DNA from 3 places in the Peribacillus sp. ACCC06369 genome. Region 3 is predicted to be linked to each of the others. Evidence: riboswitches for the same ligand, from Rfam matches in the RefSeq annotation. Region 3 holds a riboswitch; each other region holds the start of a gene.
The links. Region 3 has a riboswitch for S-adenosylmethionine ahead of mtnK (S-methyl-5-thioribose kinase). Riboswitches for the same ligand answer to the same signal wherever they lie in the genome.
Positions count from the first base shown of each region.

Region 1: another riboswitch for S-adenosylmethionine. It lies ahead of QUF78_RS14490 (YezD family protein); the one in region 3 lies ahead of mtnK (S-methyl-5-thioribose kinase).
Region 2: another riboswitch for S-adenosylmethionine. It lies ahead of QUF78_RS06415 (methionine ABC transporter ATP-binding protein); the one in region 3 lies ahead of mtnK (S-methyl-5-thioribose kinase).

Region 1 covers NZ_JAUCEN010000002.1:2,811,840-2,815,119, reverse strand. The annotation lists gene QUF78_RS14500 (TetR/AcrR family transcriptional regulator) at 1-319, shown strand, start outside; gene ssuE (NADPH-dependent FMN reductase) at 528-1,061, shown strand; SAM riboswitch class I at 1,336-1,444, shown strand; gene QUF78_RS14490 (YezD family protein) at 1,616-1,759, shown strand; gene QUF78_RS14485 (phosphoadenylyl-sulfate reductase) at 1,945-2,649, shown strand; gene sat (sulfate adenylyltransferase) at 2,702-3,280, shown strand, end outside.
Region 2 covers NZ_JAUCEN010000002.1:1,149,445-1,152,724, forward strand. The annotation lists gene QUF78_RS06405 (MetQ/NlpA family ABC transporter substrate-binding protein) at 1-14, opposite strand, end outside; gene QUF78_RS06410 (methionine ABC transporter permease) at 67-735, opposite strand; gene QUF78_RS06415 (methionine ABC transporter ATP-binding protein) at 722-1,738, opposite strand; SAM riboswitch class I at 1,806-1,910, opposite strand; gene QUF78_RS06420 (MBL fold metallo-hydrolase) at 2,197-3,021, shown strand.
Region 3 covers NZ_JAUCEN010000002.1:3,073,116-3,076,395, forward strand. The annotation lists gene QUF78_RS15710 (pyridoxal phosphate-dependent aminotransferase) at 1-461, opposite strand, end outside; gene QUF78_RS15715 (nitrilase-related carbon-nitrogen hydrolase) at 560-958, shown strand; gene QUF78_RS28040 (hypothetical protein) at 911-1,153, opposite strand; SAM riboswitch class I at 1,385-1,538, shown strand; gene mtnK (S-methyl-5-thioribose kinase) at 1,617-2,819, shown strand; gene mtnA (S-methyl-5-thioribose-1-phosphate isomerase) at 2,834-3,280, shown strand, end outside.

The DNA of each region.
Region 1 (3,280 bases), 260 kb from region 3:
TATTGAAAATAAAGAACAGTTTTCGATATTATTTCGGGAAACACAATTCGATCAAGATATTTCAAAGCAATATGTTGATCAAATTTTCAAGCCGAATGCCAAGCATATTGAAATACAGAAGAGAATAGATAGCGGAGAGATCCAATATATTTCTGATATTATCCTTTTTAATGTGGGGATCATTTCTTTCACATTGGCATTATCTACACATTATGAGATTCATCAACAGAAAAAGGAACCATATTTTACTTCTGAACGAATTAAGAGCATTGCACAACTTTTGGTATATGGTATTCATGGAAAACAAAATCATACATAATGAAACGGTCATATTAAAAGGCTTGTGCATCAAGCCGCAAATATGACCGTGTTTTTTTGAATGGTAAGCATTCATTACTTGTGAAATTAATAAACCGGAGTGTAAGATTTGACTTATATTTTTCAGACTATTACGATAAATGCATGCTGCAACAAATTCATTACGAGGATTTTTATTCTAAAACCATGTAATATGGGAGGGGATTTATATGAGCGATATCGTAATTTTATCAGGAAGTCCAGCGATTCCATCAAGAACGGACATTTCACTAAAACATATTCAATCATTAGTCGAAAACCAAGGATTTACCACAGCTTATTACTCAATTACGGATTTCTCAGCAGATGATTTATTCCAAGGGAAATATAATAGCGAAGATATCTTAAAGCTTTCGGAGAAAATACAAGCAGCCAGAGGAATCATCATTGGTTCACCGGTATATAAGGCTTCTTATACAGGGGTATTAAAAGCCTTGATTGATTTGCTGCCAGAAGGAGCTTTTAAGCGGAAGCCAGTGCTGCCCATTATGATTGGCGGAAGTAACAGGCATTTATTGGCGATTGATTATGCGCTTAAACCATTAATTTCAATATTAAAAGGCGAGCCGTTGCAGGGCATATATTTTGTGGATAAGGAAATAGATAAACAGAATTCAGAAAACCCGATCAATGACTTGAATTTAGTTGATCGCGTCCAGAGTCAGGTTCAAGAATTTATAGAAGCGATTCAGTTAAGAAATTAATAAGTAATCGACTTCAACAAAAGGAATTGAATTCAAGTAATTACTTTTTCAATGAATGACAGGCATCAATAATAGCTTAATAATGAAAATAGACTCATTTTTTTGGAGACTTTATCTAAAAAGACGAGTCTATTTTCATATTTAAATGAACATAAAATCATGAATGGAATAGTGTGTATAAAAATAACAGTTCCTCCATAATATTAAACCAAGTTATTTTATAAGAAAACTCCATTGACAAGGATTAAATATATGTTAATATTTAAAATAATAAAACTTATCCAGAGCGACGGAGGGAATTGGCCCTTTGAAGTCCAGCAACCTGCATGATGGATGCAAGGTGCTACCTCCAACAAAATGTTGATCATTTTGGAAGATAAGGTAAAGAATATTTACCTTGAAATCTTTCCATCATGGAAAGATTTTTATTTTTCGGAAAATTCTTTGGAAAACCATAACAATTTAAAGTTGTTTGGAATTATATAAATTTAATAAATTCATTTAATCAGCGGTGAAATAATATATTCGCGGATTTTCTTAAAGGAGGAACAGGTTTGGATAAAGAGAATCAGCTTGAAGAAATATTTGAACGACTTCAAGAAATGCTTAATTCAATGAAGTATGGATCGATTACACTTATTGTCCAAGATGGTAAAATCATTCAAATGGAAAGAAATGAAAAACTAAGAATTAAATAAGGTATCTGCTGACTAGAAAAACTAGAGGCGGGTTTAACTGATATAAAGAGAGTATTGGTTAGATTCGTCTCTTTTTCCTAGGGTCAGTTAAACTGGGGAAGATTATAACGGGCATTGATCAAAAGTAACTCTAACCAGCGACATACAGCAAGTTCTTAGAGGGGGCTACAAGGTTGGCTGCATTAATAAACTATGAAAATTTCAACACCGGGGATTTACCTGTATTTCCTGAAGATAGTGAGACAAAAGGTGCTTTGGAAGTACTGCAATGGGCGAATGACCATTATGGAAACAAACTGATATATGCGTGTAGTTTCGGTATAGAAGGCATCGTGCTTACGGATTTATTGGCGAAGGTCAATCCCTCGGCAAAAATAGTTTTCCTTGATACAGATGTTCATTTTGAGGAAACTTACCAATTGATCGATCAAGTGAAAAAGCGATATCCAAATCTTTCAATCGAAATGAAGAAACCAGCATTGACGCTTGAAGAACAGGCGGCGGAACATGGGGATGAATTATGGCTTAGCGATTCCAATAAGTGCTGTAACATCCGTAAAATCACTCCGCTTACAGATGTGCTTTCAACGGCAACAGCCTGGCTTTCGGGACTACGGAGGGAGCAATCTGAAACAAGGGCTCTGACAGAGTATATCAATAAGGATAATAAGTTCAAGTCAGTAAAAATATGTCCACTCATACATTGGACATGGAAAGATGTTTGGCGTTATGCCCACAAAAATGGACTTCCATATAATATCCTGCATGATAATGGATATCCAAGCATTGGTTGTAAAACATGTACGGCACCTGCCTTCAATGCAGATGATTTACGCTCAGGCCGTTGGCAAGGAGCCCAAAAAACGGAATGCGGATTGCATTTATCTTAAATAAATAGAAATTATAGGCTTAAATCAATAGAAACCATAGGGGGAAATTAGCATGACAATCAGTTTACCGCACGGAGGAACACTAATCGATCTTTGGGAACCAAAATATGATTTTAGTAAAATAACAAATTCAATTGAAATTGACGAAATAGCTTTAAGTGATCTTGAATTGATAGGCACTGGTGCCTACAGCCCGATCAAAGGTTTCTTTACTAAAAGTGACTATGAGACAGTTGTCAAGGATATGAGGCTTAGCAGCGGCCATGTATGGAGCATCCCGATTACGCTGCCTTTGAACGTTGAAGTTGCAGAAACTCTTACTATAGGTGAAGAGGTAAAGCTGACTCATGAAGGTGAAACATACGGAGTTCTCTCCGTTTCCGATATTTTCACTCCCGATAAACAATTGGAAGCGACATTAGTATATCAAACGGATGATGAGAAGCATCCTGGTGTGAAAAATTTATATAACCGCGGGGATGTATATGTCGGCGGAGAAATAAAGTTAGTCAAGAGAATAGAGCGTCCGCTATTTCAAGCAAATTATCTGGACCCAGTTGAGACAAGGAAAGCTTTTGCTGAAAAAGGCTGGGAAACGGTTGTCGGATTCCAAACGAGGAACCCTGTTCAC
Region 2 (3,280 bases), 1.9 Mb from region 3:
GCTATCTTCTTCATTTGAAATTCCTCCTGAAATATATGTATTGAATCATTGGAAAAATGACTGATTCTATCGTTTGTTAACTAAGTATGAGGCTTTGTCACCAACCATTTGAATGATTTGTACAAGGCAGATCAACACGACGATCGTCGTGATCATGACCGTGTTGTCATAACGGTAATAACCGTACCTGATGGCCAGGTCACCAATTCCCCCTCCGCCGATTGTCCCTGCCATTGCTGAGTAACCGATCAGTGAAATGGTCGTTAATGTCAGCCCCTGAATGATTCCCGGTTTTGCCTCCGGAAGAAGTACATCCTTGATGATCATCCATGGAGTGGCCCCCACGGCAATTGCAGCTTCAATCACTCCTTTGTCTATTTCACGTAATGCCGATTCCACGATCCTTGCAAAAAAAGGTATCGCGGATACGGACAGGGAAACAGAAGCCGCTCTTGGCCCTATCGTCGATCCAGTAAGCAGTTCCGTTAAAGGAAGGAGGGCGACCAAGAGAATGATGAACGGGATTGAACGGACAATATTGACTGCGAAACCGAGTGATCGATTCACGACGCTATTTTCAAAGAATAAATTCCTGGTTGTCGTAAACAGCAATACTCCAAGTGGTAAACCTATCAGAAGGGCTACCGCAAGGGAAACGCCGACCATATAAATTGTTTCAAGAAAGGCTTTATTAAGATCAGGTAAAATATTGACGATGGAATCAAGAAATGACATGTTTTAACACCTCCACAGAATTGGAACGATTTTTTATATATTCCAATGCCGAATGAATTTCAGCGGCCTCACCGATTAACTCAATGATCAAGATGCCTAAAGGGACATCCTGAATATACTCAATTTTACCGTGCAGGATATTCCCCTTTACTGAATGGGATTGGAGAGCGTCGGAGAGAATCGATTCACCGGCGGTTTGCCCTTCGAATTGAATTTTAATAATCGTTCCTTTACTTTCTTCAATCAAATGTGAGGGAAGTTCGAAATCCAATACACTGCTGATGAATTGCTTCGTTAATTCCTGCTTTGGCTGTGAAAATATTTCATAAACGGAACCTTCTTCAATTACCCGCCCATCCTGCATGACGGCGACTCGGTGGCATAGTTCTTTGACCACTTCCATTTCATGTGTAATCAACACGATGGTGATCCCGAGCTCCCTGCTTATCTTTTTTAATAACTGTAAAATCGCTTTTGTTGTTGTTGGATCAAGGGCTGAAGTCGCTTCATCACATAACAGTACGGTGGGGTCATTTGCTAAGGCCCGGGCTATGCCGACCCGTTGCTTCTGTCCACCGCTAAGCTGTGCCGGATAGACATCTTTTTTATCACTGAGACCTACGATTTCCAGCAATTCCAATACACGTAACCTGATGGCGTCCTTCGATTGATGCGCGGCCTTTAAGGCGAAAGCGACATTTTCATAAACGGTTTTTGAACTGACCAAGGAAAAGTGTTGAAATATCATTCCGATTTTTTGACGTTGTTTACGAAGCTCTTTACTTGATAAAGAGGTTAAATCAATGCCGTCAATGATGATATTTCCAGCTGTCGGACGTTCAAGCAAATTCAAGCAGCGGAGTAATGAGCTTTTTCCAGCTCCGCTGTAGCCGACAATTCCATACACTTCGCCTTTTTGAATGGTTAAAGATACGTTATCCACTCCGATAACTCGGTTTTTCTTCGTGATGTATTCCTTTCGGACTGAACGGATTTCAATCATGATCCTTCCCCCTTAAACATGAAAAACTGCCTCTATCATTCAGAAAGAGGCAGCGAAATTATATCTCGTCTTATCTTTCAGAATGCAAACATTCTGCAGGAAGTGGCACCGTTCCCGAAGGGCGGTTGCCGGACATCACAGGGCCTGATCCCTCCGTCACTCTTGATAAGTAAATTATTATTTTAGAATATTTCAAGTTTTATAATATAATCTATAATATTTGTAAAATTCCACAATGTCAATCGTTTCTGTGATTTGGTGATAGTTTTTTTTCGATAATGTTCCGTGCGGTTCATTAAAACCATTCCTGTCAAAAGGGCTCTTAGTCAATAATCCGTCTTTTACATCCAGATATTCCATTATTTCCTTGTCAAAAGGGTAAAGAGGTAATACATTTATTATAATAAAGTGAAAAAGGGAGAAAAAACTATTTTTGTACAATGATGGGGTGAAAATGGATGATAGAGATTAAGACGGTAAATGATGTGGTTTGTGTGCACGGGACTCCTGACGGTATCAAGTCGGGGATGAGTGTCTATGTTTTTTTAACGGATGGGCTATTGATAGATACTGGCGCACAGATTTTATTGGAAGGACTTGTTTCATTCTATGAGTCCGCAGACTTCGATGCAGTTGCCCTTACGCACTATCATGAAGACCATACGGGAGGCGCTGCCTGGATAAAGGAACATAAAAAGGTTCCGATATTCATTCATCCGATGTCGGTTGATGCTTGTGCGAAGGATGCTGAATATCCTGAATATCGTAAAATGTTTTGGGGAAAAAGAGACGCCTTTAAGGCTGAGCCGCTAGGCAAGGCCATTCATTCCCGCACCCAAACGTGGGAGCCGATTTTTACCCCTGGTCATGCGAAGGACCATATGGTGTATGTGAATCACAGCACTGGCATGCTCTTTTCAGGAGACCTTTTCGTAACACCAAAAACAAAGCTTATCTTACGGGAAGAGTCTGTCCCGATCATCATCGATTCCATAAAAAAATTACTCCGATATGACTTTGGGGAAGTGTTTTGCTGCCATGCTGGACATGTGCCTGACGGAAAGGAAATGTTTCGAAAAAAACTCGATTATTTGGAAAACCTCCAAGGTGAAATTTTACGCTTACATGATCAAGGGCATACAGTCCATGAAATCCAGCAAGTCGTTTTACCGAATCGCTATCCCCTTATCGAGATATCTGAACATGAATGGGATTCAGAGCATATCATAACTTCGATATTATACGAAAATGTTTTGAATGCCAGGGAGAATGGAACTATTTGAATATTAACAATAGATATTGAAAGGACGAGCTCTGATATTAATGCTTTTAGCATAATACCAAATGCCTACGGGGGATAGAATGCGGGAATTGGAAAAGGCAAGAAGACAGCATGTTGTAATATTTAGTTTGCAATCAAACAACTTCCATCCGGGAAGTTGTTTTTTTATGGAGGGGGGTGCTTTACATAAAAAAACATTTGATAGTGGGGAATATGACGCATGAACTAAAGTTCACTTTTTTTAAGTGGAGCTCCCCAAA
Region 3 (3,280 bases):
AAATCATTTTCTTCTGTCAAGGGCATCAGTTCGGTCTTTGCCTGTGCTAAAACGACACCGGAAAGATAATCCGGATAGCCGGGGTCTGGAACAAGGATCGTATCACCTGGATTCAATAAACACTGCGGCAGTTCGACAAGACCTGCCTTTCCCCCGAAGAGAATCGCCACTTCACTATTCGGATCCAGCTTGACACCATATTCACGTTCATAAAAGACGGCAGCAGCATCTTTTAAATATTGATGTCCCCGAAACGGCGAATATTTATGATTAATCGTTTTTTCAGCGGCAACCTGCAAACTTTTCACGATATGTTCAGGCGTCGGTTGATCAGGGTTTCCCTGGCCTAAATTAATGACATCATGACCTTGCGCCGTAATCGCATTGACTTTTGCGACTAGAGAGGCAAAAAATTGCTTGGGCAGTTTTTGAAGTTGTCTGGATTTTTCGAATTGCAACATTTATACACCTTCTCTGAAATTTCTTGAAATTCTAGTCACAAATGATATATGTTTATCATAGTCTTGTAAAGCATTTTTTACATGTGGGGTTTTTAACGATGAAGTGGAAGATTGCCTGCATTCAAATGGATATTGCCTTCGGGCAACCAGATATCAATTTTCAGGTTGCAGAACAATGGATGGAAAAAGCAGCAATGTCCAAACCCGATATGGTTATTTTACCAGAGCTTCGGACAACAGGATACGACTTGACCAGGTTAAATGAGATTGCTGATGAAGAAGCAGAAAAAACGATTGAATGTTTAAAAGATCAGGCAAAGAAACACCAGTTTCACATAATTGGGGGTTCCGTTGCCAAAAGAGCAAGCAAGGGCATCTATAACAACATGATCATCATCAATAAGCATGGAAATCTCATTAAACAATATGATAAGCTTCACTTATTTCAGTTAATGGATGAACATCATTTCCTGCAGCCAGGTGAAAAAGATGGTTAATTTACTCTTGATGAAAAAATATGTGCTGGATTCATTTGTTATGACATTCGTTTTCCTGAATGGCAGCGAGCCCATACCGTTCAAGGCGCCGAAGTTCCGTGCTTTTGTAACTTTATTGAAGTCCAAGGTGCCTGTCAAGAGTTCGTTTGCTTCTCCGGATTCACCTATGATATTCCCCCATGGATCAATAATCAAGGAATATTATTGACATCCGAACCTGAACGGTTAACGGCTACAACATATGATTGGTTCTCAATGGCACGGCTAATCAATAAGGCTCTCCAGTGATCGAGTCTGGGCTTTGGCCATGAACAAAATACCCGTATTCGAAGATAGTCGGCCGGATTATTATTAATTTCCCCATTGACAAACTATTTAAAAAGTTGATATTATTTTCCCGAAGATTAAAATTTCAGAAAACATATACTCTTATCAAGAGCAGGCTGAGGGATAAAGGCCCTATGAAGCCCAGCAACCGACTGTAATACCATTGTGAAATGGGGCGGATTCACCGCCGGATTATAAAATCCACAGAGCACGGTGCTAATTCCACCAGAATTCATTTTCTGGAAGATAAGAGGTCCGAAGCCAAAACTTCTGCCTCTTTCTATATGAAAGAGGCTTTTTTATTCTTATTTTGAATCTGGAGGGGAAAAGAATGACTCAAAACCATTCAAATTTTAAGAGATTGACAAACGAAACTGCTATAACCCTTGCAAAAAAACTTGGGTTGGTCAATGCGGATGCAAGTTTAAACTGTAAAGAAATCGGCGATGGAAATTTAAATTATGTTTTTCATATTACAGACACAGTCACAAACAAAGGAATAATAATCAAACAAGCTGTCCCTTATGCCAAGGTACTTGGTGAAAGCTGGCCACTGACATTGAAAAGGGCATCCATTGAAGCGAATGCACTGATTCATTTCAGAAGCTATTGCCCCGAATTCGTACCGCAAGTCTATTATTCGGATGAACAGCTTGCCATCACAGTCATGGAAGATTTATCGCACTTGAAAATCGTTAGAAAAGGCTTGATCGATGGCGATCAATATCCATTGCTTTCACAGCATATTGGTGAATATGTAGCGAAGACGGCATTTTATACATCAGATTATCATTTAGAACCATCCGCGAAAAAGGAAGTGGCCCGACATTTCACGAATCCGGAACTCTGCAAAATCACTGAGGTCTTTATTTTCACGGATCCATTTTTTGAGGAACTTCCGGGAGATTTCGAGCTGGAATTGACTGATGCCGCCAAAAATATTTGGAATGATCAAGAAGTGATACTTGAGGTCGCTAAGCTGAAACAAAGCTTTGAAACCGAGCAGGAAGCCTTGCTTCATGGAGATTTACATACTGGAAGTATTTTTGCAAGTGAAACTGAAACAAAGGTTATTGATCCGGAATTCGCTTTTTATGGGCCCGTTGGTTTTGACCTTGGTCAATACACCGCCAACCTTCTCTTTCAGGCAATTACACGAAATGGCGCTGGAAAGGAAGAGATTTTCTCACACCTTCATGAATTTTGGAATGCCTTTGAAGAAACTTATACCGAATTATGGGAAGGCCAAAATAAAAGCCCATTCCGCCATGTGAAAGGTTATCTGCCTTATTTACTGACAAAATTCAAAAAAGATGCATTCGGTTTTGCCGGCTGTGAACTGATTCGACGAACCATTGGCCTTTCCCATGTTGCCGATTTAAACGTCATTGAAAATAAAGATACAAGGATCGCTGCCAAAACGGCAACATTGGAAATTGGTGCATTTTTAATTAAAAAACGGGAAGAATTGGATGTTCCAGCTGTCATTGAAGCGTTGAAGCAACGTACACTGCCATCTTATTCAACCCTTTAAAAGGAGACCTGCACATGACTACACTAGCACCCTTACCATATTCGGTACAATGGGATGATACCCATATTACATTATTAAATCAACAAGCCCTTCCTTCCATAACAGAATTTATTGAACTTCATTCTGTTGATGATGTATATGACAGCATATTGACATTAAAAGTTCGTGGTGCCCCAGCAATTGGACTGACGGCTGCATTTGGTGTTGCACTTGGTGCCAAACAGGAAACAACCGCTGAATTAGGGGAATTCAAGAAAAATGTAACGAGGCATATTGAAAAACTTGCTTCTTCACGGCCAACTGCAGTCAACCTTTTTTGGGCGTTAAGGAGGATGGAGAATACGTTGAAAACAGCGCAAAGCATTTCAGCTGCCAAGGAAGCACTTGTATCGGAGGCCCAAGCCATCTTTGCTGATGATGAAGAAATGTGCAGGAAAATCGGAGAACATGGTTTATCCTTA